4 regions of the Bacillus cereus group sp. MYBK79-1 genome follow, and region 3 is predicted to be linked to each of the others. Evidence: predicted binding sites of a transcription regulator. Region 3 holds the regulator's gene; each other region holds the start of a gene.

Region 1 (6,004 bases), on a different contig from region 3:
CTGTAATAACCGCAAATGGTGTCACTTCTGATCCTGTTCCTGATGTTGTTGGAATGGCAACAAACTGCGCCTTACTTCCTAATTCCGGATATTTACATGTACGTTTTCTTATATCTAAAAACTTCTGTTTAATTCCATAGAATGTTGTTTCTGGGCGCTCATAGAAAAGCCACATCCCTTTCGCTGCATCCATAGCTGAACCACCACCAAGTGCGATAATTACATCTGGCTTAAAACTTCTCATCATTTCCGCACCTTTAAACACAGTTTCATCTGATGGATCTGGCTCGACCTCAAAGAAAACTTCGACTTTTACATCATTTGCATGTTTACGTAAATAATGCGTAACCGTATCTACATATCCGTGCTCAACCATTCCTGGATCCGTTACAATAAATGCACGTGAAATGTTAGGCATATTTGCTAAATATGCTGTCGCATGTTTTTCAAAATAAATTTTTGGTGGTAATTTGAACCACTGCATATTCTTTTTTCTATTTGCCAACCTTTTTATATTTAATAAATGCGTCGCTGTTACGTTTTGAGAAACTGAGTTTTTCCCATACGAGCCGCAACCAAGCGTAAGTGATGGAATAAATCCATTATATATGTCACCGATTCCACCTTGTGATGAAGGGGCGTTTACAATAAGACGGCAAGCTTTCATACGTAATCCAAACTGCTTTTGTACTTCTTTATTTGTAGAATGAATAACTGCTGAATGACCTAAACCACCGAGGTTTAACATTTCTTCGCAATATGTAAATCCTTCTTCTAATGAATTTGCTTTTACACAAGCTAATACTGGACTCAATTTCTCACGAGATAGTGGATATGCTGCTCCGATACCTTGTATTTCAGCTACAAGCATTTTTGTATTTTCAGGCACAGTAATTCCAACTAATTCGGCAATATACTGTGCGGATTTCCCTACAATATCACTATTTACTGCACATGTATTTTCATTAATAACAAGCTTTTCTAATTTTCTTCTCTCTTCCTCTGTTACAAAGTAACAATTGTTTGCAATCATTTCTGTTTTCACATCATCATAAATTTCCTTGTCCACAATGATTGCTTGTTCTGATGCACAAATCATACCGTTATCAAATGTTTTTGATAAAATTAAATCATTAACTGCTCGTTTTATATGTGCTGACTTCTCTATATAACATGGTACATTACCAGGACCTACACCTAGCGCTGGTTTTCCAGTAGAATAAGCTGATTTCACCATAGCTGCTCCTCCAGTTGCCAAAACAAGTGCAACACCCTCATGGTTCATTAATTGTTTCGTTGCTTCTACAGAAGTTTTTTCAATCCACTGAATACAATGTTTTGGTGCACCTGCCTTCACCGCTGCATCATATACTGTTTTCGCCGCTGCAATGGAACAGTTTTGTGCTGAAGGATGAAATGCGAAAATAATTGGATTTCTCGTTTTTATCGCGACTAATGCTTTGAACATTGTTGTCGACGTTGGATTCGTTACTGGCGTTACCCCAGCTACTACACCGACAGGTTCCGCAATTTCTATTATTTCTTCATGAGGATCTTCGTGAATGATCCCTACTGTTTTATCTTTCTTTATGCTATGCCAAATATATTCAGTAGCAAAAATATTTTTAATACATTTATCTTCATATACACCACGACCCGTTTCTTCAACAGCCAACTTCGCAAGCGGCATATGCTGATCAACACCTGCTAATGCCATTTCATGAACAATGTTGTCAATTTGCTCTTGTGTAAAACTTTCTAATGCTTGTAAAGCCTTTTGACCGTTATTCACTAACGTATCAATCATCTCTTTTACTTCCTGCATGTCATTTACAACTTTCTCTTTGACTACCATGTAAATTCCTCCTATTCTGCTATCGTGGACTAAACAAGACCCTATAGGTCATAATAAGTCCCGATTAGCGCAAAAAAAATAGAGTTGCTTTCCTACATGAACCTCATTGTTTGTGAAACATTTCACAAGTTTGTTCGTGAGTAACATTTCATGAATTTAATATACACGAAATTATTTCATTTGTGTATGTCTATTTTGTGAAAAGTTTCACAAAATAATGTAATAAAAATGCACCGCCTATATGAGCAGTGCATTTTTACTATGCTAGCGCTTGCGCTAGATCTTCAATTAAATCTTCACCGTCTTCAATACCGACAGAAATACGAATTAATGTATCTGTAATTCCCAATTCTTTGCGGCGATCTGCTGGGATTGATGCATGTGTCATTTGAGATGGGATAGAAATTAAACTTTCTACTGCCCCTAAACTTTCAGCAAGTGTAAAGTATTGTAATTTCCCAAGTACTTTATTTAATGTTTCTTCACTATCTACATCAAATGAGATAATAGCACCAAATCCATTTGCTTGTTCTGTTGCTAGTTCATGGTTTTGATGTGATGCAAGACCTGGGTAATATACTTTATTTACTTTTGGATGGTTATTTAAAAACTCGGCAATTGCACGTGAATTCGTTTCATGCTCTTCCATTCGAATTCCTAATGTTTTTAAACCACGAAGTAGTAAGAAGCTATCTTGTGGGCCAAGAATGCCTCCTGTTGAGTTTTGTACAAAGTGAAGGTCTTCTGCTAATTGCGGGCTATTTACAACTACTAGGCCTGCAACTACATCACTATGACCTCCTAAATATTTCGTTGCACTATGAAGTACAATGTCTGCTCCTAAAGTAATCGGCGACTGCCAATATGGCGTCATGAATGTGTTATCGATAATTGTTAATAAATCTTTCTCTTTAGCAAGAGTAGATATTTTCTTAATATCAGTAATTTTCAATAATGGGTTCGTTGGTGTTTCCACATAAATTGCTTTCGTGTTTGGACGAATTGCTTCTACAACTTCCTCTAAGTTGGTTGTATCTACAAATGTATGCTCAATACCGAAGCGATTTAATACTTTCGTGATAACGCGGTACGTTCCACCATACACATCATCTGTTAAAATAACGTGGTCACCTTTTGAGAACAACATAATTGTAGCTGTAATAGCAGCCATTCCTGAACCAAATGCAAAACCAGCATGACCGTTTTCTAATACTGCAATCATTTCTTCTAAAGCTGCACGTGTTGGATTGCCTGTACGTGAATATTCATATCCTTGATGCTTACCAACCGCTTCTTGTTTGTACGTACTTGTTTGATAAATCGGTACATTTACAGATCCAGTTGAAGGTTCTCCTATGCGAATACCATGAATTAACTTTGTCTTTGCTCTCATTTTTTATTCCCATCCTTTGTATATGTCTTTACTTAAATAACGCTCACTACTATCAGGAAAAATCGTTACAATATTTGTACCTGGCGCCGCTTGCTCTGCTTCAAGTAAACTTGCATGAAATGCCGCTCCTGAAGAGCTCCCAACAAGCAGTCCTTCTTTTTGCGCTAATTCCTTTACTCGTAAAAATGCATTTCGATCAGAAATTGTATGAATTTCATCAAAATAAGATGTTTTCAAAAATGGCGGGATGAATTCAAGGCCGATCCCTTCTGTTTCATGCGAACCAGCTTTACCACCATTTAAAATGGATCCTTCTGGTTCCACAATAACCGTTTTTATATCTACATTTTTTTCTTTCAAATAAGATGCAGTCCCCATGAATGTACCACCAGTTCCTGCTCCTGCAACAAATATGTTAATCTCTCCGTTAAGTGCCGACCAAAGTTCAGGACCTAGTGTTTTGAAATAAGCACGAGGGTTTGCTTCATTCGCAAACTGACTTGGAGAGTATGAATTCGGTATTTCATTTACTAATTCTTTTGCTTTTGCAATTGCACCGGTCATTCCTTGCTCAGTTGGTGTATGCACGACCGTTGCGCCTAGCGCTTTCATTAATTCTTGTTTTTCAATACTAAATTTCTCTGGTACACAAACAATAACGCGTAAATCATGTTGTAACGCTGCAAGTGCCAGTCCAATACCAGTATTTCCAGCAGTCGGTTCAATAATTGTTCCACCCTGGGTAACAAGCCCTTTTTCTAGCGCATCTTCGATTAATTCTCTTCCTAAACGGTCCTTAACGCTTCCACCTGGGTTATAAAATTCAAGCTTTGCAAATAAACGGACCCCTTCTGGAAGTGAAAAACGAGTAATTTCTACAATTGGTGTATGACCAATCAACTCATGAACTCCACGATATACATTCATCGTGTTCTCCCCCTTATTTGCCAATAAAGAAAAGGCAACTGTATGTATTTTCTTTATATGAGACAGTTGCCTTTTTGTTACATTACTTTAACTCTTCTAGTACTTTTACGATAAAGTTTGTAGAATGAAGAGCTGCTTGATCTAAAAATTGATCAAATGAAACATTTGATTCTTTACCAGCAATATCAGAAAGTGCACGAATAATAACAAACGGAACTTCATATTGGTGGCATACTTGTGCAACAGCTGCTGCTTCCATTTCTACTGCATAAAGATTTTCGAATTTATCACGAATTGCTGCAACGCGGTTCGGATCACTCATAAATGAATCACCTGTTGCAATCATACCTTTTACAACTTGAATATTTTCTTCTGTCTGCATACATTTCTCAGCTAATGCAACTAATGCTTCATCAGCCTTGAATCCAGGAGGCATTCCTGGTACTTGACCATACTCATAGTTAAATGCTGTTACATCTACGTCATGATGACGAACTTCTGTTGAAATAACTACATCTCCAACGTTTAGAGAATGATGGAAGCCACCAGCTGAACCAGTATTAATTACTTTTTCAGGCTTATATCTTTCTAATAAAATTGTCGTTGACATCGCTGCATTTACTTTACCAATACCAGACTTTAACAAGATTACTTCATGTCCTGCTAATTGCCCTTTCGTAAATTCACAACCCGCAACCGTTTCTGTTTCTGCTTGTTCTAATTTGTCACGTAAAATACGTACTTCTTCTTCCATTGCTCCAATTACAGCAATTCTCAATCTAATCCCTCTTTCTATTGCTTAGTTGCCTCCATTACCCAAACGAAATGATTTAATCTCGTAAACGTTACATGGAAGCCATTGTTTTCAAAAATAGACTGCATGACTGGAATACGTGTATAGTATTCAGTTTGCAAATCGTTTGCTAACTGATGAAAACCTCTTTGTTTTGCTGTTTCAACAGTTTTATCATATGCATCTTGATCTGCAAATATCGTATCAGCAAACACTATTTTACCACCTTTGTTTAGCAATTGACTATACTTCGCAATCGCTACATTTTTTTCATCATCTGTTAAATGATGAAATGCATAGGTGCTTACTATGGTATCAATTGAATTTGGGACTTCAAACGATAGAAAATCACCTTCTGTAATAGAAAACTCTTGCGGCAATTTCTCTTTTGCAATCATGCGCATTTCACGTGACGGCTCTATACCGTAAACTGTGCGGCCAGCAAGTAATAATTTATTTGTTAAATTACCAGTACCAACACCAAATTCTAATACATTACCAAATGACTTGTTAACTACATCCTCTAGAATGTCCTCATAATGGGCGAACACTTCTTTATATTGTATATCTTCGCCTTGTACAAATGAGTCGTACGTATGAGCCCACTCATCAAATAAACCATTAAATTCTGTACCCATAAAAATTCCCCTTTTTCTTATCGGTTTTATCAGTATGATATGCCCTCTTTCTAAAAATGTCAATTGAAATGTACATGGCATTTCCTTCTTTTCTTTGTTACACTATAGTTGATTACATAGGAGAGGGGCCGTCTTCATGTCATTTACCTTTGAAATGTTAGAAGATAAAGTAGAGTTTTTCGAAGCAGGAGACTTAGCTTCTTTGGAACGAAAAATTAGTGAACAAATCGATAATAATAAAGCACTTATGCTTGAAGTTCATCACATCTCGCATCAAATGGTTATGGATCCCGAAAGCAAAAGGCCATATTACAGCGCGGTTGTTCATTTTAAATTAAAGAAATTACGCTAACTAAAAAAGAGAAGCTCCTAAGGAGCCTCTCTTTTTTAGTTCAGAG
Region 2 (6,004 bases), on a different contig from region 3:
AAAGAAGAAATGGACGCATTAGCAAAACAATTTTTAGCAACAACTCGTAACTGTTTCTTTATCGGACGTAGCGTAGACTTCTACGTAGGATTAGAAGGTGCGTTAAAGTTAAAAGAAATCTCTTACATCCAAGCAGAAGGATTTGCTGGAGGAGAATTAAAACACGGTACAATCGCCTTAATCGAAAATGGTACACCAGTTATCGCACTTGCTACACAAGAGCATGTAAACCTTGGAATTCGTGGTAACGTGAAAGAAGTAGTAGCACGCGGAGCTAACCCATGTATCATCTCAATGAAAGGCTTAGAAATGGAAGGTGACAGCTTCGTATTACCAGCTGTACACGAAGCACTAGCACCGCTAGTAGCAGTTATTCCATTCCAACTTATCTCATACTACGCAGCACTTCACCGCGAGTGTGACGTTGATAAGCCACGTAACTTAGCTAAGTCTGTTACGGTTGAGTAGGAGATTGGTAGGTTAATAAATATAGCCTTAAAATTAATTTACGAATTCGTACCCCTTTAGATATGTTATCTAAAGGGGTATTTTTATGCCGAAAAAGAACATCGAAAATTGGTAAGTGGATAGAACCCTATAGATTAAATTTTTACTTTATCAGATTCACTTTTATTTATCTGAATTTTCTGTTATCATTTTAAGTATTCGTGAACAATTTCCTTTATTACGACAAGAAGAGACGATAGATTCATGGACATTACAAGGGGGGCTTATTATATGAAAGTGAAAGCAAAAACATATTTAAGTATAGAAGAGATTATTTCATTACCGGCCTTATCAAGTGCAAACATAAGTGATGATGGAAAAAACGTAGCATTTGTAAAAAAGACAGCTAACTGGGACGACAATACGTATAGAAATCATGTATGGATATATGAGAAAGATAAAGGACAGAGTTATCCACTAACAAATGGGGATATAGATAGTACACATCCATTATGGTCTCCAGATTCTAAGACTATTGCATACCTTAGCCCAGGCAGTGACGGAGCTAATACAAATCAGATCTTTGTTAAATCAATAGACGGTGGTAGTGAGGTTCAAATTACAAATGAGAAGGATGGAGTTAATACATTCAAATGGGAGCCTACTGGTAAAGGTTTTTATTATGTTGCACAGTCAAAAGAATGTGAGGAAATAAAGAAGTATAAGGAACGATATGGAGATTTCCACCATGTAGGTAAGGAACATCGGAATAATTGTTTATACTACATTGAGATAGAAAAAGTGATACAAAATGATAAAGAGGAACGTGAGATTAATGGTGTTTATCAACTAACGGATGGTAAGGAGTTTTATATACATAACTTTGATATTTCAAATGATGGGAAAAAGGTTGTATGTATGGCTACGCCAAACTTAAACGATTATATGAATGGTGATCTCTACATATTAGATGTTGAAGTTGGAGAAATACGGAAAATGAATATGGATAAGTTGTTAGGAGGGAGCGTCTGCTTTTCTCCCGAGGGCGATAAAATATGTTACGCAGCAAGCATAAGAGAGAAGGATTACTATAGAAATCATATACAAGATAGTACAGTAGAGATATATGATCTGAATACTGGAGAAATAATTCAACCTTTAACAAATTTTGATAGTACGGTTATGCCATTACAGTGGACAGCTAAAGGAATTTTAATTAGATGGCAGGATAAAACGAATTACCGTATTGGCTTGCTGTGTGAGGATGGCACTGTAGAAATGTTAAGCGAAATAGTAGATGGGTTTATAATGGATGCCTCTATAACAAGGGATGGCAATCATATAACATATACTAAGGCTATAACAAATGAAACCTTTGAAATCTATTTGGATGATAAAAAAATAACGAATGAAAATAGCTTTTTCGAAGGCAAGCTTAAAAGTAACAGGGAAATCATCTCATGGAGAAGTAGTGATGGTCTTGAAATAGAAGGTGTTTTATCAACCCCAGTAGAGTTTGAGGCAAATAAAAAATATCCCTTATTAGTAGTAATCCATGGTGGTCCGAATTGGGCGTCCTTTCCGATATTTTCAGACTGTTTTAATGAGAAATATCCGATTGAACAGTTTATCGAAAAAGGCTTTATCGTTTTAGAGCCAAACTATAGAGGAAGTTCTGGTTATGGTAATGAATTTTTACAAGCAAACTATAGAAAACAAGGATTTGTTGATTATGATGATATTATATCTGGAGTGGATGCACTAGTTGAAAAAGGGATGGTAGATAAAGAGAGAGTAGGAGTTATGGGATGGAGTAACGGAGGATATATATCAGCTTTTTGTTCTACATTTAGCAGTAGATTTAAAGCTATTTCAGTTGGGGGCGGAATTACGAACTGGGGTACCCATTATGTAAATACAGATATCCCTTACTTTATTAGCATGTATTTAGGAAATACTCCATGGAATGATCCGGATATATATAAGAAAACATCACCAATGACATATATTAAATCAGCCTGTACGCCTACGTTAATTCAACATGGGGAAAAGGATGTAAGAATTCCAATTACAAATGCATATGAGCTATATGAAGGATTAAGAGATATGGAAGTTGATACAGAATTAATTATATTTAAAGGAATGGCATATAGTTCTGATCAGCCAGGAATGAATGTAGCTATTATGAAGCAGAACTTGATGTGGTTTTCCCACTATATTCTTGGAGAAAGTATGGAGGGCTTTCGTACTATATAATGAATATTCGTACAGGGATTTTCCGTTGTGCAATCGGGTCAGATTGTTGTAAACTGTATGCAAACCATTATGATTATAAGGAAACGTAATTCGGAGGACTAATATGACAGCGAATAAAAATGAGTTATCTGTAGAACAACGTGAAGAACTATTAAAAGTATTACAAGCTCGTTTTGAGAAAAACATGAATCGCCATGAAGGTCTTGAATGGGCTAAAGTTGAAGCAAAGCTAGCTACTAATAATGAAAAATTATGGTCAATTCATGAAATGGAAGTAACTGGCGGTGAGCCGGATGTTGTTGGTTATGATGAAGAGAAGGACGAGTATACTTTCTATGATTGTTCAAAGGAGAGTCCTAAAGGTCGCAGAAGTTTTTGTTATGATCTTGAAGCGTTAGAGTCAAGAAAAAAACATAAACCAGAAAATAACGTTATTGATGTAGCAAATGCTATGGGTATTGAATTATTAACGGAAGAACAATATCGAGAGTTGCAACAGCTTGGGGATTTCGATATGAAATCATCAAGCTGGGTACAAACGCCTTCAGATATTAGAGAACTCGGAGGTGCTCTATTTTGCGATTATCGCTTCGGACACGTTTTTGTGTACCACAATGGAGCAGATTCATACTATGCTGCTAGAGGATTTCGCGGTTCGTTAAGAGTTTAAATTTGGAGTAAATAAGAAAAAGAGCCTATACGTAGGCTCTTTTTCTTATTTATATTTTAAAAGTAAACTGTTACTACGCAGTTTTACTTAATTTATATGCTTCATGGTTGTTTTTACGGAAAAGTTTAGGGAAAACATAGCCATCTAATCCAATACGTCCAGCATTATGACCTGCAACTAAAATGAACATAGTTAAAATAAGTAAATTTGGGTTTACACTAACAGTTCCACTTAGTAAAAATGAAAGATTCATTATAATTCCAAAGAATGCAGCAGTTTTTGTTAATCCGCCTAAAATTAAACCTAGACCTACTAAAATTTCTCCCCATTGAACTAAAAAGCTAAATAGGTCTGCGTTTGGAAGAACAAAGTGTTGAAGGAAATCTGCCCACCAAGTTTGTACGGCAGGGTGGTCACCTGATGCCTGAGCAATAGCGCCCTTTAGAAAACCACTTGCATCAAAAGATTGTCCGAAAACTTTACCTATCCCAGCAGCGAGCCATGCATATCCTATGTAAAATCGTAAAAATAATAATATGAAAGCAGCACGTTTATCAGTTCTTAAAAAATTGATAACCATTGAAATCCCTCCAATATGTTATTTACATGTTTATTATATATCCATTGTGAAAAGATTCACAATGGATAAAGTGTGAACAAAGATTGTGATTTTTCATTTGTACATAAAGTATTTGGAAATGTATTGTTTGGAGGGTGAATAATACATGAAGGGAGCTCTCCACTAAAATAGGTAGCTCCCTTCATGTATGTTCTTTTAACTAGCTACTATTAGTTTAGCTTGTCTTTTCCTTATTATTTCTCTGGTTTTATATAAGGAACAACTTGTGCAGTAACCCCTACAGAAGCACCGCGGATAAAGTCTTGTTTTTCTAATGCCTTAAAGTTTTCTGTTTTTCCTGTTAGCATAACACCTGAAATTTTCACTTGTTCAAATGGTTTGCCCTTGTTTAATTTTAAAAACTTCTGGATAGTTTCGTCATGTCCATCGTCATCGTATTGGTTAAGTGAATCAACGAACTCTTTGTACGCTTCTTTAGGGGACTTATCTGGATTAAATCCATAAACGGGCATACCAGCAGGTCCTTTGCTTTCATCTCTAATTGGTGAGATCATATATAGCCATACAATGTTTAAGTTGTCTGGAATTTTTTCTTTAATTTCTTGTAGTGTGTAGGGCTGGTTGAAGGAGATAGCAACTTCGGCAACATAGTTGTTCATTTGTGAAACTTCCCCTAATTCATTTTGGACACCATCAAAATATTCTTTAATAGCGGGATTATAAAATGTTGCAAATTTTTTCTTTGTTTGTTTATCGTACTCATAGAACTCTGTATCGGACCAATAAAAACCAGGCGTTAATTCATTGGAATCGATATTGATACGGAGCCAACCATAGGAGCTTGTTAATGTATTCCACGGGACTACATAACCATTAATGTTTTTAGAACGATTTGATATAATATTGCCGCCAAACATGGATGAATTACTCGTTACTTGAGAATCAATTTGTACATTTGGTTCTGCAATAGCGTTATGTAAAAAGAGTCGTTCATGAAGCTTCGTAGAGCTTTTCGCTGCAAAGTAATTGCCAACTTTATAAATTATAGGGATAAGCATGATTACAACGATAATAGAAGTAATGATGATTTTAAGTAACTGTTTCCTTTTAGCTTTTTTTAATGCACCTTTTAAAGAAGTATCCATTAATATTTTCCTCCTATTTTTGAATGAATGGCTTTACGTGCGCGATGTAATTTTTGTTTAACGCTGTTTACTTGAATATCTAGTATTAGGGCGATTTCCTCATATGAAAAATTGTAGTAGTACTTTAAAAAGAAGGCTTCTTTATATTCTAGTTTTATATCTTTTAATAGATAGAAAATCTCATATTTATTTAAAACAGCATCCAGTTCTCGGTCTGTATATTGTAATTTTGAATAAATCTCTTCAGTTAAATAGATGTTTTGTTGCTCCTTTTTTCTCTTCAAGTCAATGTATTCGTTTAATGCGACTCTGAAAAACCATGGACGTATGTTGCGCTCGGTTAGATCATCTAGCAATGTGTATACTTTATAGAAGGTATTTTGGATGATGTCTTCTGCATCTTCTTTTATAGCCCCTTTCGCTAGTAGTAGTTTGAACACTTCCTCTCCTAAATTGATAAGATAGGAGGTCAATATATTTTCTTTTCCCATCACTTTTCCTCCCTACACTTATACAACGGATAGGTAATGATAAATGTATACATTTAAATTAAAATTTTGTCCTTTATACAAATAGAAAAGGCATATAACAATCCTATGTTATATGCCTTTTCTATTATATATTTAGTAATCTATTTCGGTAATGCAAATTTAGCTTTTTTACCTTGTGAAATATCTTTAGCTTCTTTATTTCTCATAGGTCCTAACTCAATCTCAAAGCTTTTGTCTTTCCAAATCTTTTCATACTGCTCTTGATCTAATATATAGACTTGTAGTAACTCTCCAGATGTTCCAGTTTTAACTGCAGCATTATAGTCGTAATTTAGTAGCATACCTTCATTAATCGTATATTGTGTACCATCATTTACTCTTAAGGTAGAGCTTATAGGAGATAGTGAAACGTCTT
Region 3 (6,004 bases):
TGTTAAAAATGGAACGGAAATTATTGCGAATGTCGTTGCATCACAAATTGAAAGTCATAAACGTTTTGGTGGAGTTGTACCAGAGATTGCATCCCGTCATCATGTAGAAGAAATTACAGTTGTATTAGAAGAAGCTTTAAAAGAAGCAAATATCACTTTTGATGATATTGATGCAATTGCTGTAACAGAAGGACCTGGTTTAGTAGGAGCGCTTTTAATAGGGGTAAATGCAGCGAAAGCAGTGGCTTTTGCACATGATATTCCTCTAGTTGGTGTTCATCATATCGCTGGGCACATTTATGCGAACCGTTTAGTAAAAGAAGTTCAATTCCCACTACTATCACTTGTTGTATCTGGTGGACATACGGAGCTTGTTTATATGAAAGAACATGGTTCATTCGAAGTGATTGGTGAAACAAGAGACGATGCAGCTGGAGAGGCATACGATAAAGTAGCTCGAACGTTATCCATGCCATATCCAGGTGGTCCTCATATTGATCGCCTTGCACATGAAGGGGAACCGACAATCGATTTGCCTCGTGCATGGCTAGAACCTGATTCGTATGATTTCAGTTTCAGTGGATTGAAATCAGCAGTTATCAACACTGTGCATAACGCAAAACAACGCGGGATAGAAATTGCACCGGAAGATTTAGCAGCAAGTTTCCAAGAGAGTGTAATAGATGTGCTTGTAACGAAAGCATCTCGTGCAGCAGAAGCGTATAACGTAAAGCAACTGCTTCTTGCTGGTGGAGTAGCTGCGAATAAAGGACTTCGCGCACGTTTGGAAGCGGAATTTGCGACAAAAGAAAATATTGAGCTAATTATTCCTCCACTATCTTTATGTACTGATAATGCAGCGATGATTGCAGCCGCAGGTACAATTGCATATGAACAAGGAAAACGTGCTACATTAGCTTTAAATGCAAATCCAGGATTAGATATTGAAGCATAGTTATGCACAAAATTAACCACAGCTTGTGGATAAAACCCATATTATCTGTTGATAATGTGGGTTTTATTGTGTATATAAAATGTTGATAACTTTTTTATTAGTTGTGGATAATGTGGAAAAGTTATTTTGGGGTTTATTTTATAAAGGTGGATATGTGTATAACCTTGTGGATAAAGTAGATAAGGTCTGACCTTTACATGTATTCTTTTTTGGGAAATAAATAGCAAGAAGATATCTCTAAAAAACATTTTGAAATGTGCCCTTATTATAGAAGTGCGCTAACATTGTCAAACTTTGTCGGTTAATCGATATTCCGTGTCGAATCGTTTATACAATATGACGTTGATCCCAACTAGAAGATAAAAAGGATGTCGCATAGTCAAAAATCCCGACTTATGAGACACCCTTCTTATTCATACTCTTATAAATGCAATTCTTCCCATTCTGCCATACAAGCATCAAGTTGCTCTTGTAGTGTTTGCTTTTTCGTTGTAATTTCACTAGCCTTTTCATAATCTGCATATATTTCTGGTAAGCAAAGTTGATCTTCTAACGTAGCAATTTCTTCTTCAAATTCTACAATGTTTTGTTCTAGCTCCTCAATTTTTCGAGTGCGTTGACGCTCTAATTGTTTCCGCTCTTTTTCTTCGAGATAATTTAATTTTTCTTGAGCAACAGTTTTTTGAACAGGTGCTTGGTTTTCTTGCTGTTCTTGTTGTTCAAATGCTGCACGTTCAATCATTTCATTTTTCTTTTCAACGTAGTAATCGTAATCGCCTAAATACTCTTGTGCACCTTCTGTTGACAACTCAACAACGGTCGTCGTTACACGATTAATAAAGTAGCGGTCATGGGAGACAAATAGAAGGGTGCCTGGATAATCAATTAAAGCATTCTCTAAAATCTCTTTACTATTTAAATCAAGATGGTTCGTAGGTTCATCAAGAATTAATAAATTCGATTTTTGCATCATAAGTTTTGCAAGAGCTAATCGAGCTTTTTGTCCACCACTAAGAGAAGATACTGGTTTTAGTACATCATCCCCTGTGAATAAGAAGTTACCTAATATCGTGCGAATCTCTTTTTCAGGCTGCAAGGGATATTCATCCCATAACTCATTTAAAACCCGCTTAGAAGATGTTAAGTTTGCTTGTTCTTGATCATAATAACCAACAGATACATTGGATCCGAAAGAAACATCACCATGTAATAGTGGTAACTTATTCACAAGTGATTTTAATAATGTGGATTTCCCAATTCCGTTTGGACCAACTAAAGCAACGCTATCCCCGCGAGTTAAGCGCATCGTTACATGTTCAATAATCGGATCCTCATCATAGCCGATAGTTGCATCCTTTACTTGTAAAACATCATTTCCACTTTGTTTTTCGATATCGAAGTGGAAGGAAGCTGACTTAGAATCACCTAATGGTCTTGTTAATAATTCCATTCGGTCTAATTGTTTACGACGGCTTTGGGCACGTTTTGTCGTAGATGCACGCGCTATATTTTTTTGAACGAAGTCCTCAAGCTTAGCGATTTCATCTTGTTGTTTTTCATAACGTTTCATTTCTTGCTCGTATAGCGCTGATTTTAAGTCTAAATATTTACTGTAGTTACCAACAAATCGTCTGCTTTCTTTATTCGAAATTTCATATACTTGTGTAACGAGTTTATCTAAGAAATAACGGTCATGGGAAACGATTAGTATTGCGCCAGGATAGCCTTGTAGATATTGTTCAAGCCATGTTAATGTTTCGATGTCTAAATGGTTTGTAGGCTCGTCCAAAATAAGTAGGTCTGGTTTCGTTAATAATAATTTACCGAGAGCTAATCGTGTTTTTTGTCCACCGCTTAATGTAGAAATTGTCGTTTGGTGCGTTTCAACTGGGAAGCCAAGCCCACTTAAAATCGAGCGAATATCTGCTTCGTACTGATAGCCACCTTGATCTTTATAATTTAATTGTAATTGGTCATAGTCAGCTAATAATCTTTCGTATGTAGCCTCGTTTGAAAAGTTTTCTTCTTTTCCCATTTCGTGCTCTAGCCTTCGAAGTTTTGTCTCCATTTGCTGCAAGTGTGTAAAGACGGTTAACATTTCATCCCAAATTGTTAAAGACGTTTCTAATCCGGTATTTTGAGCTAAGTATCCGATTGAGACATCTTTCGGTTTTATAATTTCGCCACCATCATGAGATAGCTCACCAGCTATTATTTTTAATAATGTAGATTTTCCGGCCCCATTTCGTCCGACTAGTGCGATACGATCTTTCGTTTGAACTTCCAATTTTATGTTTGCAAGAATCGTTTCTGCACCGTATAATTTCGTAAGCGCGTTTACTTGTAATAAAATCAATGTTTTCACCTCAAATAATTTCTTAACTTTGCCATGTTTATATTTCTCAATCATACTAAAAATAGTGTATAGTTTAAAATAAAGAGAGAATACTTCTTCTCTTTATTATACAGGGAAATTCATGAGTGCTAAACTTCTGTATTTGATTCAAGTATATGAATAAAGATAGGAAGAGAGGAGAGGTTATATGGATCAGCAAAAAATTCCACAGGCCACTGCCAAACGATTGCCTCTATACTATCGATTTATCCAAAACTTATCTCTTTCTGGTAAGCAACGTGTTTCATCAGCCGAATTGAGCGAAGCGGTAAAAGTTGATTCCGCAACGATTCGAAGAGATTTTTCATATTTTGGAGCGTTAGGGAAAAAAGGTTATGGATATAACGTAAATTATTTATTATCATTTTTCCGTGAAACACTCGACCAAGATGATATAACACGTGTAGCACTTATTGGAGTAGGTAATTTAGGGACCGCTTTCTTACATTATAATTTCACGAAAAACAATAATACAAAAATTGAAATGGCGTTTGATGTTAGTGAAGAGAAAGTCGGGACAGAAATCGGGGGCATTCCTGTATATCATTTAGATGAATTAGAAGAACGTTTATCAACTGATATACAAGTGGCAATATTAACAGTACCCGCTACAGTAGCACAATCTGTAGCAGATAGATTGGCAGAAACGAACGTGCATGGTATTTTAAATTTCACACCAGCGCGCTTAAATGTGTCAGATAATATAAGAATTCACCATATTGATTTAGCAGTAGAGTTACAAACACTTGTTTACTTTTTAAAGAATTATCCACAATAAAACGCAGAGGAAGCGACCTCTGCGTTTTATTATTGTTTTTTCTTTGTGAATTTAACTAAGATAAGGCGAAGTGCCAAATTAAAATCAATTGTTGCCATAACTGCAAATAGTATTGTCCACATATTCCAGATTGTATCTGTTACGTTCGTAATGGCGAAGCGTGTAAAGATACACCCAAGAAGGAAGTACAATGCAGCCATGAACAATGGTGAGTTTCTCATACTAAAAATCCTCCGATAAAGCCTTGCATTTTTTCAGCTTCTTTAATCATTTCTTGAATTTGTTCATTGCTCATTAAAACTTGAGCAACTGCAACTAATGTATTCATTGCAACATGAGCTGCGATAGGGACGATAATACGCTTCGTTTTTACATATAAAAAAGCGAATACGAGTCCCATAGAAGTGTATACCAATAAGTGAGTGAAATCAAAATGAATTGCTGCGAATACGAGAGAACTAATGATAGCAGCAATAAAGAAGTTAAACTTCTTATAAAGTGTACCAAATAAAATTTTTCTAAATACGATTTCTTCCAAAATAGGTCCTATTATAGATATAACGATAAGGAACCAAGGTGTCGTTCTTGCGATATCCATAAGTCTCGCTGTATTTTCAGATCCAGGTTTAATTCCTAATAAACGCATTTCTATCATACCGGCAATACTTTGCGAGAAAAATGCTAAGAAGAACCCGATAAAAATCCAACCGATCGTAGCTGGAACCGAAGAGCGCATTGTATCTAAACGTCTGTCACGAATATCTGTTCTAAGTAACCAAAGTACGATACATAATGCAATAAAGAAACTAATGATTGCCCAGTGGCCAGTTATGAGTTGGAGTTTCTCCTCCCTAGTAAATCCCCTGTTATCATAAAGTCCAGTTTTCAGGAGAAGCGGTAATCCAGCAATGGATGACAACTGCATTAAAATGTATGTAACGATAACCCACCAATATTGTTTTTTCAAATGGTTTAACCATCCTTTCTAACTCTAGTGTATGAGATAAGGTAGGATAACATGTAAATATGCTACCTACGATATAAACCTCACGTAAATTATGTTTTTTTTGTAAATCCTCATTTGAAATTATAATAGAAGACAGGAGAAAGTTGTCTGTGTAGCGAAAACAACTTAGGGTGTCCTTTCATATTGTAACATACGAGTAGTGGAAACAACGATTCATATGGTAAAGGTAGAAGAAGAGGGACTCTATATAGAAAAGTGTATAGCTGAATTTGCGAAAAAATTATGATTTTTTTACTTGCAAAAGAAATTGAGATTATTTATTATTAGAAGTGTGTTAGCACTCGGGTGACTTGAGTGCTAATAAAAAAATTTACATAACAAAATGAGGAGGTTATTGTTCATGCTAAAGCCATTAGGTGATCGCGTTGTAATTGAGCTTGTTCAAGCGGAAGAAAAAACAGCAAGTGGTATTGTATTACCAGACACTGCAAAAGAAAAACCACAAGAGGGTAAAGTTATTGCAGTAGGTACTGGTCGAGTGCTTGAAAATGGTGAGCGTGTTGCTTTAGAGGTAGCAGCAGGTGATCTTATCATCTTCTCAAAATATGCAGGTACTGAAGTGAAATACGAAGGTACTGACTACTTGATTTTACGTGAAAGTGACATTTTAGCAGTTATCGGTTAATTATATAAATCTTAAAAAATCCAAGGGGGTCAATTATTATGGCAAAAGATATTAAATTTAGTGAAGAAGCACGTCGTTCGATGCTTCGCGGTGTCGACACTCTTGCAAACGCAGTAAAAGTAACGCTTGGACCAAAAGGTCGTAACGTTGTACTTGAGAAAAAATTTGGTTCACCACTTATTACAAATGACGGTGTAACAATCGCAAAAGAAATTGAATTAGAA
Region 4 (6,004 bases), on a different contig from region 3:
GTCGATTCCGAAAACTCAAATTGCAGTAATGGGTATGGAACGTATGGTTCCGACAATGGAAGAATTAGATGTTTTAGTTGGTTTACTATGTCGTAGTGCAGTAGGGCAAAAATTAACCAGTTATGTAACTGTAGCGGGACCAATTCAAGAAGAGGAAGTAGATGGACCTGAAGAATTCCACTTAGTTGTTGTTGATAATGGCCGCTCTCAAATTCTTGGATCGGAATTCCGCTCAGTATTGCAATGTATTCGTTGTGCTGCTTGTGTGAACGTATGCCCTGTATATCGTCATGTTGGTGGACATTCATATGGCTCTATATACTCAGGGCCAATCGGTGCGGTATTAACACCACTTTTAGGCGGATATGATGATTACAAAGAGCTTCCTTATGCCTCTAGTTTATGCGGAGCGTGTACAGAAGCTTGTCCAGTAAAAATTCCATTACATGATTTATTATTAAAACATCGTCAAGTTATCGTTGAGCAAGAAGGGCGTGCTCCACTTGCCGAAAAATTAGCAATGAAAATGTTTAGTATGGGTGCATCTTCAGCCGCTTTATATAAAATGGGATCAAAAATGGCGCCAGCAGCAATGAGTCCATTTACATCTGGTAACCGTGTATCAAAAGGTGTTGGGCCACTTAAAAACTGGACAGATATTCGTGAATTCCCGGCTCCAAGTAAAGAAAGATTCCGTGATTGGTATAAAGATCATAAGAAAGGCGGGGACAAATAATGACAGGATTAATTCAAAACCGTGAGTCCTTTCTAGAGAATATTGCAAAAGAACTCGGACGCGCGCGTAAAACGGAAGGCGTAAAGCGTCCAGCATGGAAAAGTAATGTGAATGTAGAAACGCTAAAAGATTATTCACAAGAAGAATTGTTACAAGTATTTAAAAATCAATGTACAAACATTCATACAACTGTGGTGGAAACGACAAACGACCGTTTACGTGAAGATATTCAAAAAGTAATCATGGAGAACGGCGGGGGACCTATTATGTTATCGGCAGATGAACGTTTTGATTCTTATGGATTGACTTCTTTATTTAAAGAAGAGATTCCAAAGCAAAATGTTGAAGTGAATGTATGGGATCCTGAGAAAAAAGAAGAGAATATGCGTATCGCAGAAAGAGCGAATATTGGAATTGCCTTTAGTGATTATACTTTAGCTGAATCTGGTACGATCGTTGTACAAAGTCATAAAGGCCAAGGTCGTTCTTTACACTTTTTACCGACTGTATACTTTGCTATTATTCCACGTGAAACACTTGTACCTCGTATTACACAAGCAGTTCAGGATATGAACTCGCGTGTAGAAAATGGTGAGACAGTGGCATCTTGTATTAACTTTATTACAGGACCTAGTAACTCGGCAGATATTGAAATGAATCTTGTTGTCGGCGTACACGGACCATTAAAAGCAGTATATTTCATCGTATAAAAGAGGGGAAAGCAGGCCAGAAAATGGCCTGCTTTTTTAATAGAATAGAGATAATATGAAGTAGAAGTTCTCTCCTTTTTTTGTTATGTTCTTCTGGAAAGGAGAGGAAGGGATGTTCACTTATGTATATGCATTGTTAGTGGGGATGGTGTTTGGTTCCTTTTTTATGGTAATTGCGATGAGAGTTCCACTAGGTGAGTCTATCATTGTCCCTCGCTCACATTGTCATTATTGTAAGTATGTGTTAAAGCCAAAAGAATTGATTCCAATTATTTCTTTTTGTATACAAAGGGGACGTTGTACGAATTGTAAGAGGGAAATTTCAATTTTGTACGTAGTATTTGAACTTGTAACCGGAATGATATTTTTTCTTACGGTATATATAATCGGATTGGAACGAGAGCTTATTATCATTTTATCGCTTTTTTCATTACTTCTTATTATTTCAGTTACAGATTACATATATATGTTAATCCCAAATCGTATTTTAGCTTGGTTCTCTTGTTTACTCATTTTAGAATGTATTTTTGTACCGTTAGTTACTTGGGCAGATAGTATAGTTGGTAGTGGCGTTATATTCATTTTGTTATATTGCATGCAAAAGATATATCCAGAAGGGCTTGGGGGAGGTGATGTAAAATTACTTTCGCTACTTGGATTTATAGTGGGACTGAAAGGGATTTTTATGATTTTATTTTTAGCCTCTTGCTTTAGTCTTTGTTTCTTTGGAGCAGGTATAGTATTAAAACGTATGAAAATGAGGACTCAAATTCCATTTGGCCCCTTTATTAGCCTTGGGGCAATATGTTACATGTTGATCACGTATGCAAAATAGAGAGGGGATAGAACATGAATGTATATATGGATGATCAAAGAAGTTGTCCATATGGGTATGTGCCCGCAACTACAGTAGAATGTGCTTTGCAAATGGTTCGGGATTATGATGTAAATATTCTTTCCCTTGACTTTAACATGGGATGGGGAGAAAAAAGTGGATTAGATTTTGTAGATGCTTTTTGTAAAGAGGGTTTATATGTAAATGAAATGTACTTTCATACGAATGATGTCATCGGTATGCACAAGATGAAACAGAGGATTAATAAGGGGAAGGAAGGAGGGGAAATTAATCCGCACCTTGTTGTTAAATATGTGGGGAGCTAAAAACTCCAAAGTGCCCTTTGGAGTTTTTAGTGTTTCATATGAGCTTGCAGAGGAATAATCTCTTCTTGTTGAGCTGCTATTAATTCAGTTTCTTCTTGTTTCACGTCAGGTACTTTCTTTGTTAAGTAATGGTATACCATACCGACAAATACAGACCCGCCAATAATGTTACCGATTGTAACTGGAATTAAGTTATGGATAGCACCTGTAAAAGAAATTGTCTCTGGATGAGGTGAAACTAAAGATAAAGCAAATAGTGATAAGTTTGCAATGCTATGCTCGTAACCAGATAAAAAGAATGTGAAAACGAGTAGCATCATCATCATAATTTTTGCTGTATCACCTTTCACTTGAGAAGGTAAGAAACAAGCAAGACATACGAGCCAGTTACATAAAATCGCTTTAAAGAATAATTGCATTGTAGGTGTATTCATTTTTCCTTCTACTACTTTATTCATGAAATGACCGTGATCAATTGCTTCGAAAATTCCAGTTGCATAAAATAGTAAGGCAAAGAATAAAGCACCAGCTAAATTTCCTGCATAACAAGCGACCCAGTTACGAAGTGTATCAGAAATCGTTGTTTCTTTTCTTAAAGTCGCTACAGTGAAGTACATTGTATTTCCAGTAAACAATTCAGCACCGCCATATATAATAAGTACGAGGGCAATTCCGAAAAACATAGATGCAGCTAAATAAGTTGCTGGTGAATCTGCAATGTGGAAAAAGTTACCTAATTTAAAACATAGTACAATAATAAAACCGATATAAATACCCGCAAGTGCAGCACGAATGAAATATTGCATCGGGTTTGTATCTAGCATTTGTTTTTTGCTCTTAGCCAGTTTGACAACATATTCTAATCCTTGTTCTAGCATGAGTGATACGCTCCTTTAGTACATCGTCTATAAATACTCCTTATATGAATAAAGTACATGGAATTGTTCTCAGTTTCAATAAGTTTGTGCAATATTTCACAAAAAGGACATACATGCATCAAGAAAACGTTTACAAAAGGTAGTATAATAGAAATTTTTCTGGACATTGAGAGGGAGAAAGAAAAAAGAAAAAGCGCTGTAATTACAGCGCTTTTTCGTCTAAATTTTTGTCTACTTTTACTTCTACTTCTTTTGAGAAGAACCAACCGCCCACTGCGATTCCAACTAATACAATCCAGAATGTAAGTTTCCATGGCGTAGATTCTGGGAATGAATGCGGAATTACATTTAATGCAGGATGTGCTAATGTATAAATTGCTAATTTCACACCAACCCAACCTACAATTAAGAATGCTGCAGTTTCAAGTCCTGGTTTACGTTTTAAGATTTGCACGAAAGCAGTTGCTGCAAATCGCATAATGATTAATCCGATAAGTCCACCTACAAAGATAACAACAAATTGCCCAGTATCAAGACTACCAATTGTACCTAAGCCTGTTTTCGGTAAAGTCATTGCTAATGCAACAGCAGCTAAAATTGAATCAACTGCGAAGGCGATATCAGCAACCTCAACTTTAAATACAGTCCACCAAAAGTTCTCTTGTTTTTTCTTTGCTTCTTTTTCTTCTGTGTCTTCATCTGTATTCTTTTTAACATACGTTTTAAATAAGTGATTACCAGCGATAAACATAAGATAAATGGCACCGATTGCTTGCACTTGCCATACGTCGACTAGGAACGAAATCATAAATAACGATCCGAAACGGAAAACAAATGCCCCCGCTAATCCATAAAATAGTGCTTTCTTTCGTTTTTCTTCTGGTAAATGTTTTACCATAATTGCAAGAACAAGAGCGTTATCAGCAGCTAAAATTCCTTCAAGTGCAATTAGGATGAGTAATACCCAACCATACTCCAATAATAATGATACATCCATGTACATTCTCCTCTCATTTCTATAAGTACTAAATAAGTGAAGAATTTCCCCACTATTTAGTTTCCCCATACTCCTGCCTATTAACTTTGGAAGAATTTGGTAATTAATACAAAAAAGACCCCTGCCGTTAATAGGCAAAGGTCTTGCTAGACATATGTAATGAAAATGCCAACAAAGCCGGAAGAACTAAGTTCTACGTAATGACGACTTTGTTTCCAAGAAATATTCTTGGACGCTACTCCCCTTTGGAGATATGCTATTGTACTCTCATTATATGGATAATTTATACGGTTGTCAACCTGTTAAAATATCTTCATTCGGATATTTTATTTTTCGGTTCTTTTTACGTGCAAATGAAAAAGCCAATGTTAAAGGTCCCATTTTCCCAAAAAACATCATAAAGATGATAATAGCTTTTCCGATCATAGTTAAGTGTGGTGTGAAATTCATACTGAGACCGACAGTCCCAAATGCTGAAAATACTTCGAAAGCACTCATCAATAGAGGAACTCGCTCAGTAATACTTAAAATTAAAATAGCAAAAAAGATAAATGAAATGGAGATAATAGTGATGGTCAATGATTTGACAATGAGAGTATCTTTAATAGATTTTTTAAACACGACAATATCATCTTGTTCTTGTAAAAATTTAAATACCCCAAAAAACATGATTAAAAAGGTTGTTAACTTAATTCCACCACCGGTTGAAGCACTACCAGCTCCAATAAACATTAGAAGCATCATTAATAAAAGAGAAGGCTTTGATAATGCAGAAATATCAACTGTATTAAACCCGGCAGTACGCGTTGAAACCGCCTGGAAATAAGCGGCCATTCCTTCTTCAAATGGGGTAAATCCTCTCATAGAAAGAGAATTGTGGAACTCGAATATAAAAATAAAAACAGTTGCAATAATATTGACGATTAGAGTAGAAGAGAGCATAAGTTTTGAGTGTAATGTAAGGTTTTTAAAGTTTTTCTTTCTTTTTATGTCTATGATTACTGTAAAACCAATCCCACCTAAAATAATGAGGGAGGAAATAACGAGATTGACAAGAATGCTATGAGAATGGGACATTAAATTATCGCTCCACACAGAAAAACCAGCATTGTTAAAAGCGGAGATTGAATGAAAAAAACTATAATAGATCCCTTTAGCAATACCGTATTTTGGTACCCATTCAAAAGAAAGAATCAAAGTAGCGATACATTCGACTGTAAAAGAAAATAAAAATAATGCTTTGGCAAGTCGAATGACGCCTCCAATATTCGTTTGATTTAACGCTTGTTGCAGTAAAATTCGGTTTTGAAGACCAATTTTTCTGCCGAGCATAATCGCAATTAAAACGGCAAAGCTCATAATGCCAAGTCCGCCCACTTGTATAAGCGTTAAAATGACACATTGGCCAAATAAGGTAAATACTTTACCAGTGTCCACAACACCAAGCCCTGTAACCGTACAAGCAGAAACGGTTGTAAATAAAGCATCGAGCCATGAAATAGACGTTGTTGTAGCAATTGGT

The links. Region 3 encodes Rex, which represses fermentation and respiration genes when NADH is low (regulators of the CRP and FNR family bind a similar motif). Its sites were predicted from a motif close to TTGTGAAATATTTCACAA; they were not measured.
Positions count from the first base shown of each region.
Region 1: the regulator Rex is predicted to act here: its motif matches at 1,966-1,983, upstream of adhE (bifunctional acetaldehyde-CoA/alcohol dehydrogenase).
Region 2: the regulator Rex is predicted to act here: its motif matches at 3,998-4,015, upstream of ACTFOB_RS23040 (DoxX family membrane protein).
Region 4: the regulator Rex is predicted to act here: its motif matches at 3,570-3,587, upstream of ACTFOB_RS20155 (formate/nitrite transporter family protein).

Region 1 is NZ_JBQAEO010000002.1:6,367-12,370, forward strand. It holds gene adhE (bifunctional acetaldehyde-CoA/alcohol dehydrogenase) at 1-1,855, opposite strand, end outside; gene ACTFOB_RS04765 (bifunctional cystathionine gamma-lyase/homocysteine desulfhydrase) at 2,115-3,248, opposite strand; gene ACTFOB_RS04770 (O-acetylserine dependent cystathionine beta-synthase) at 3,252-4,175, opposite strand; gene mtnN (5'-methylthioadenosine/S-adenosylhomocysteine nucleosidase) at 4,258-4,953, opposite strand; gene ACTFOB_RS04780 (class I SAM-dependent DNA methyltransferase) at 4,968-5,606, opposite strand; gene ACTFOB_RS04785 (YrzA family protein) at 5,743-5,958, shown strand; gene ACTFOB_RS04790 (YrrS family protein) at 5,994-6,004, opposite strand, start outside.
Region 2 is NZ_JBQAEO010000020.1:9,190-15,193, forward strand. It holds gene glmS (glutamine--fructose-6-phosphate transaminase (isomerizing)) at 1-468, shown strand, start outside; gene ACTFOB_RS23030 (S9 family peptidase) at 739-2,703, shown strand; gene ACTFOB_RS23035 (DUF4256 domain-containing protein) at 2,807-3,373, shown strand; gene ACTFOB_RS23040 (DoxX family membrane protein) at 3,447-3,953, opposite strand; gene ACTFOB_RS23045 (sigma factor regulator N-terminal domain-containing protein) at 4,187-5,098, opposite strand; gene ACTFOB_RS23050 (RNA polymerase sigma factor) at 5,098-5,589, opposite strand; gene ACTFOB_RS23055 (DUF5068 domain-containing protein) at 5,730-6,004, opposite strand, start outside.
Region 3 is NZ_JBQAEO010000031.1:7,660-13,663, reverse strand. It holds gene tsaD (tRNA (adenosine(37)-N6)-threonylcarbamoyltransferase complex transferase subunit TsaD) at 1-955, shown strand, start outside; gene ACTFOB_RS26090 (ABC-F family ATP-binding cassette domain-containing protein) at 1,377-3,311, opposite strand; gene ACTFOB_RS26085 (redox-sensing transcriptional repressor Rex) at 3,499-4,128, shown strand; gene ACTFOB_RS26080 (YdiK family protein) at 4,158-4,349, opposite strand; gene ACTFOB_RS26075 (lysostaphin resistance A-like protein) at 4,346-5,095, opposite strand; gene groES (co-chaperone GroES) at 5,496-5,780, shown strand; gene groL (chaperonin GroEL) at 5,819-6,004, shown strand, end outside.
Region 4 is NZ_JBQAEO010000014.1:63,881-69,884, reverse strand. It holds gene ACTFOB_RS20175 (LutB/LldF family L-lactate oxidation iron-sulfur protein) at 1-736, shown strand, start outside; gene ACTFOB_RS20170 (LutC/YkgG family protein) at 736-1,446, shown strand; gene ACTFOB_RS20165 (prepilin peptidase) at 1,559-2,281, shown strand; gene ACTFOB_RS20160 (cyclic-phosphate processing receiver domain-containing protein) at 2,296-2,607, shown strand; gene ACTFOB_RS20155 (formate/nitrite transporter family protein) at 2,634-3,485, opposite strand; gene ACTFOB_RS20150 (TerC family protein) at 3,688-4,482, opposite strand; yybP-ykoY riboswitch at 4,573-4,738, opposite strand; gene ACTFOB_RS20145 (TrkH family potassium uptake protein) at 4,777-6,004, opposite strand, start outside.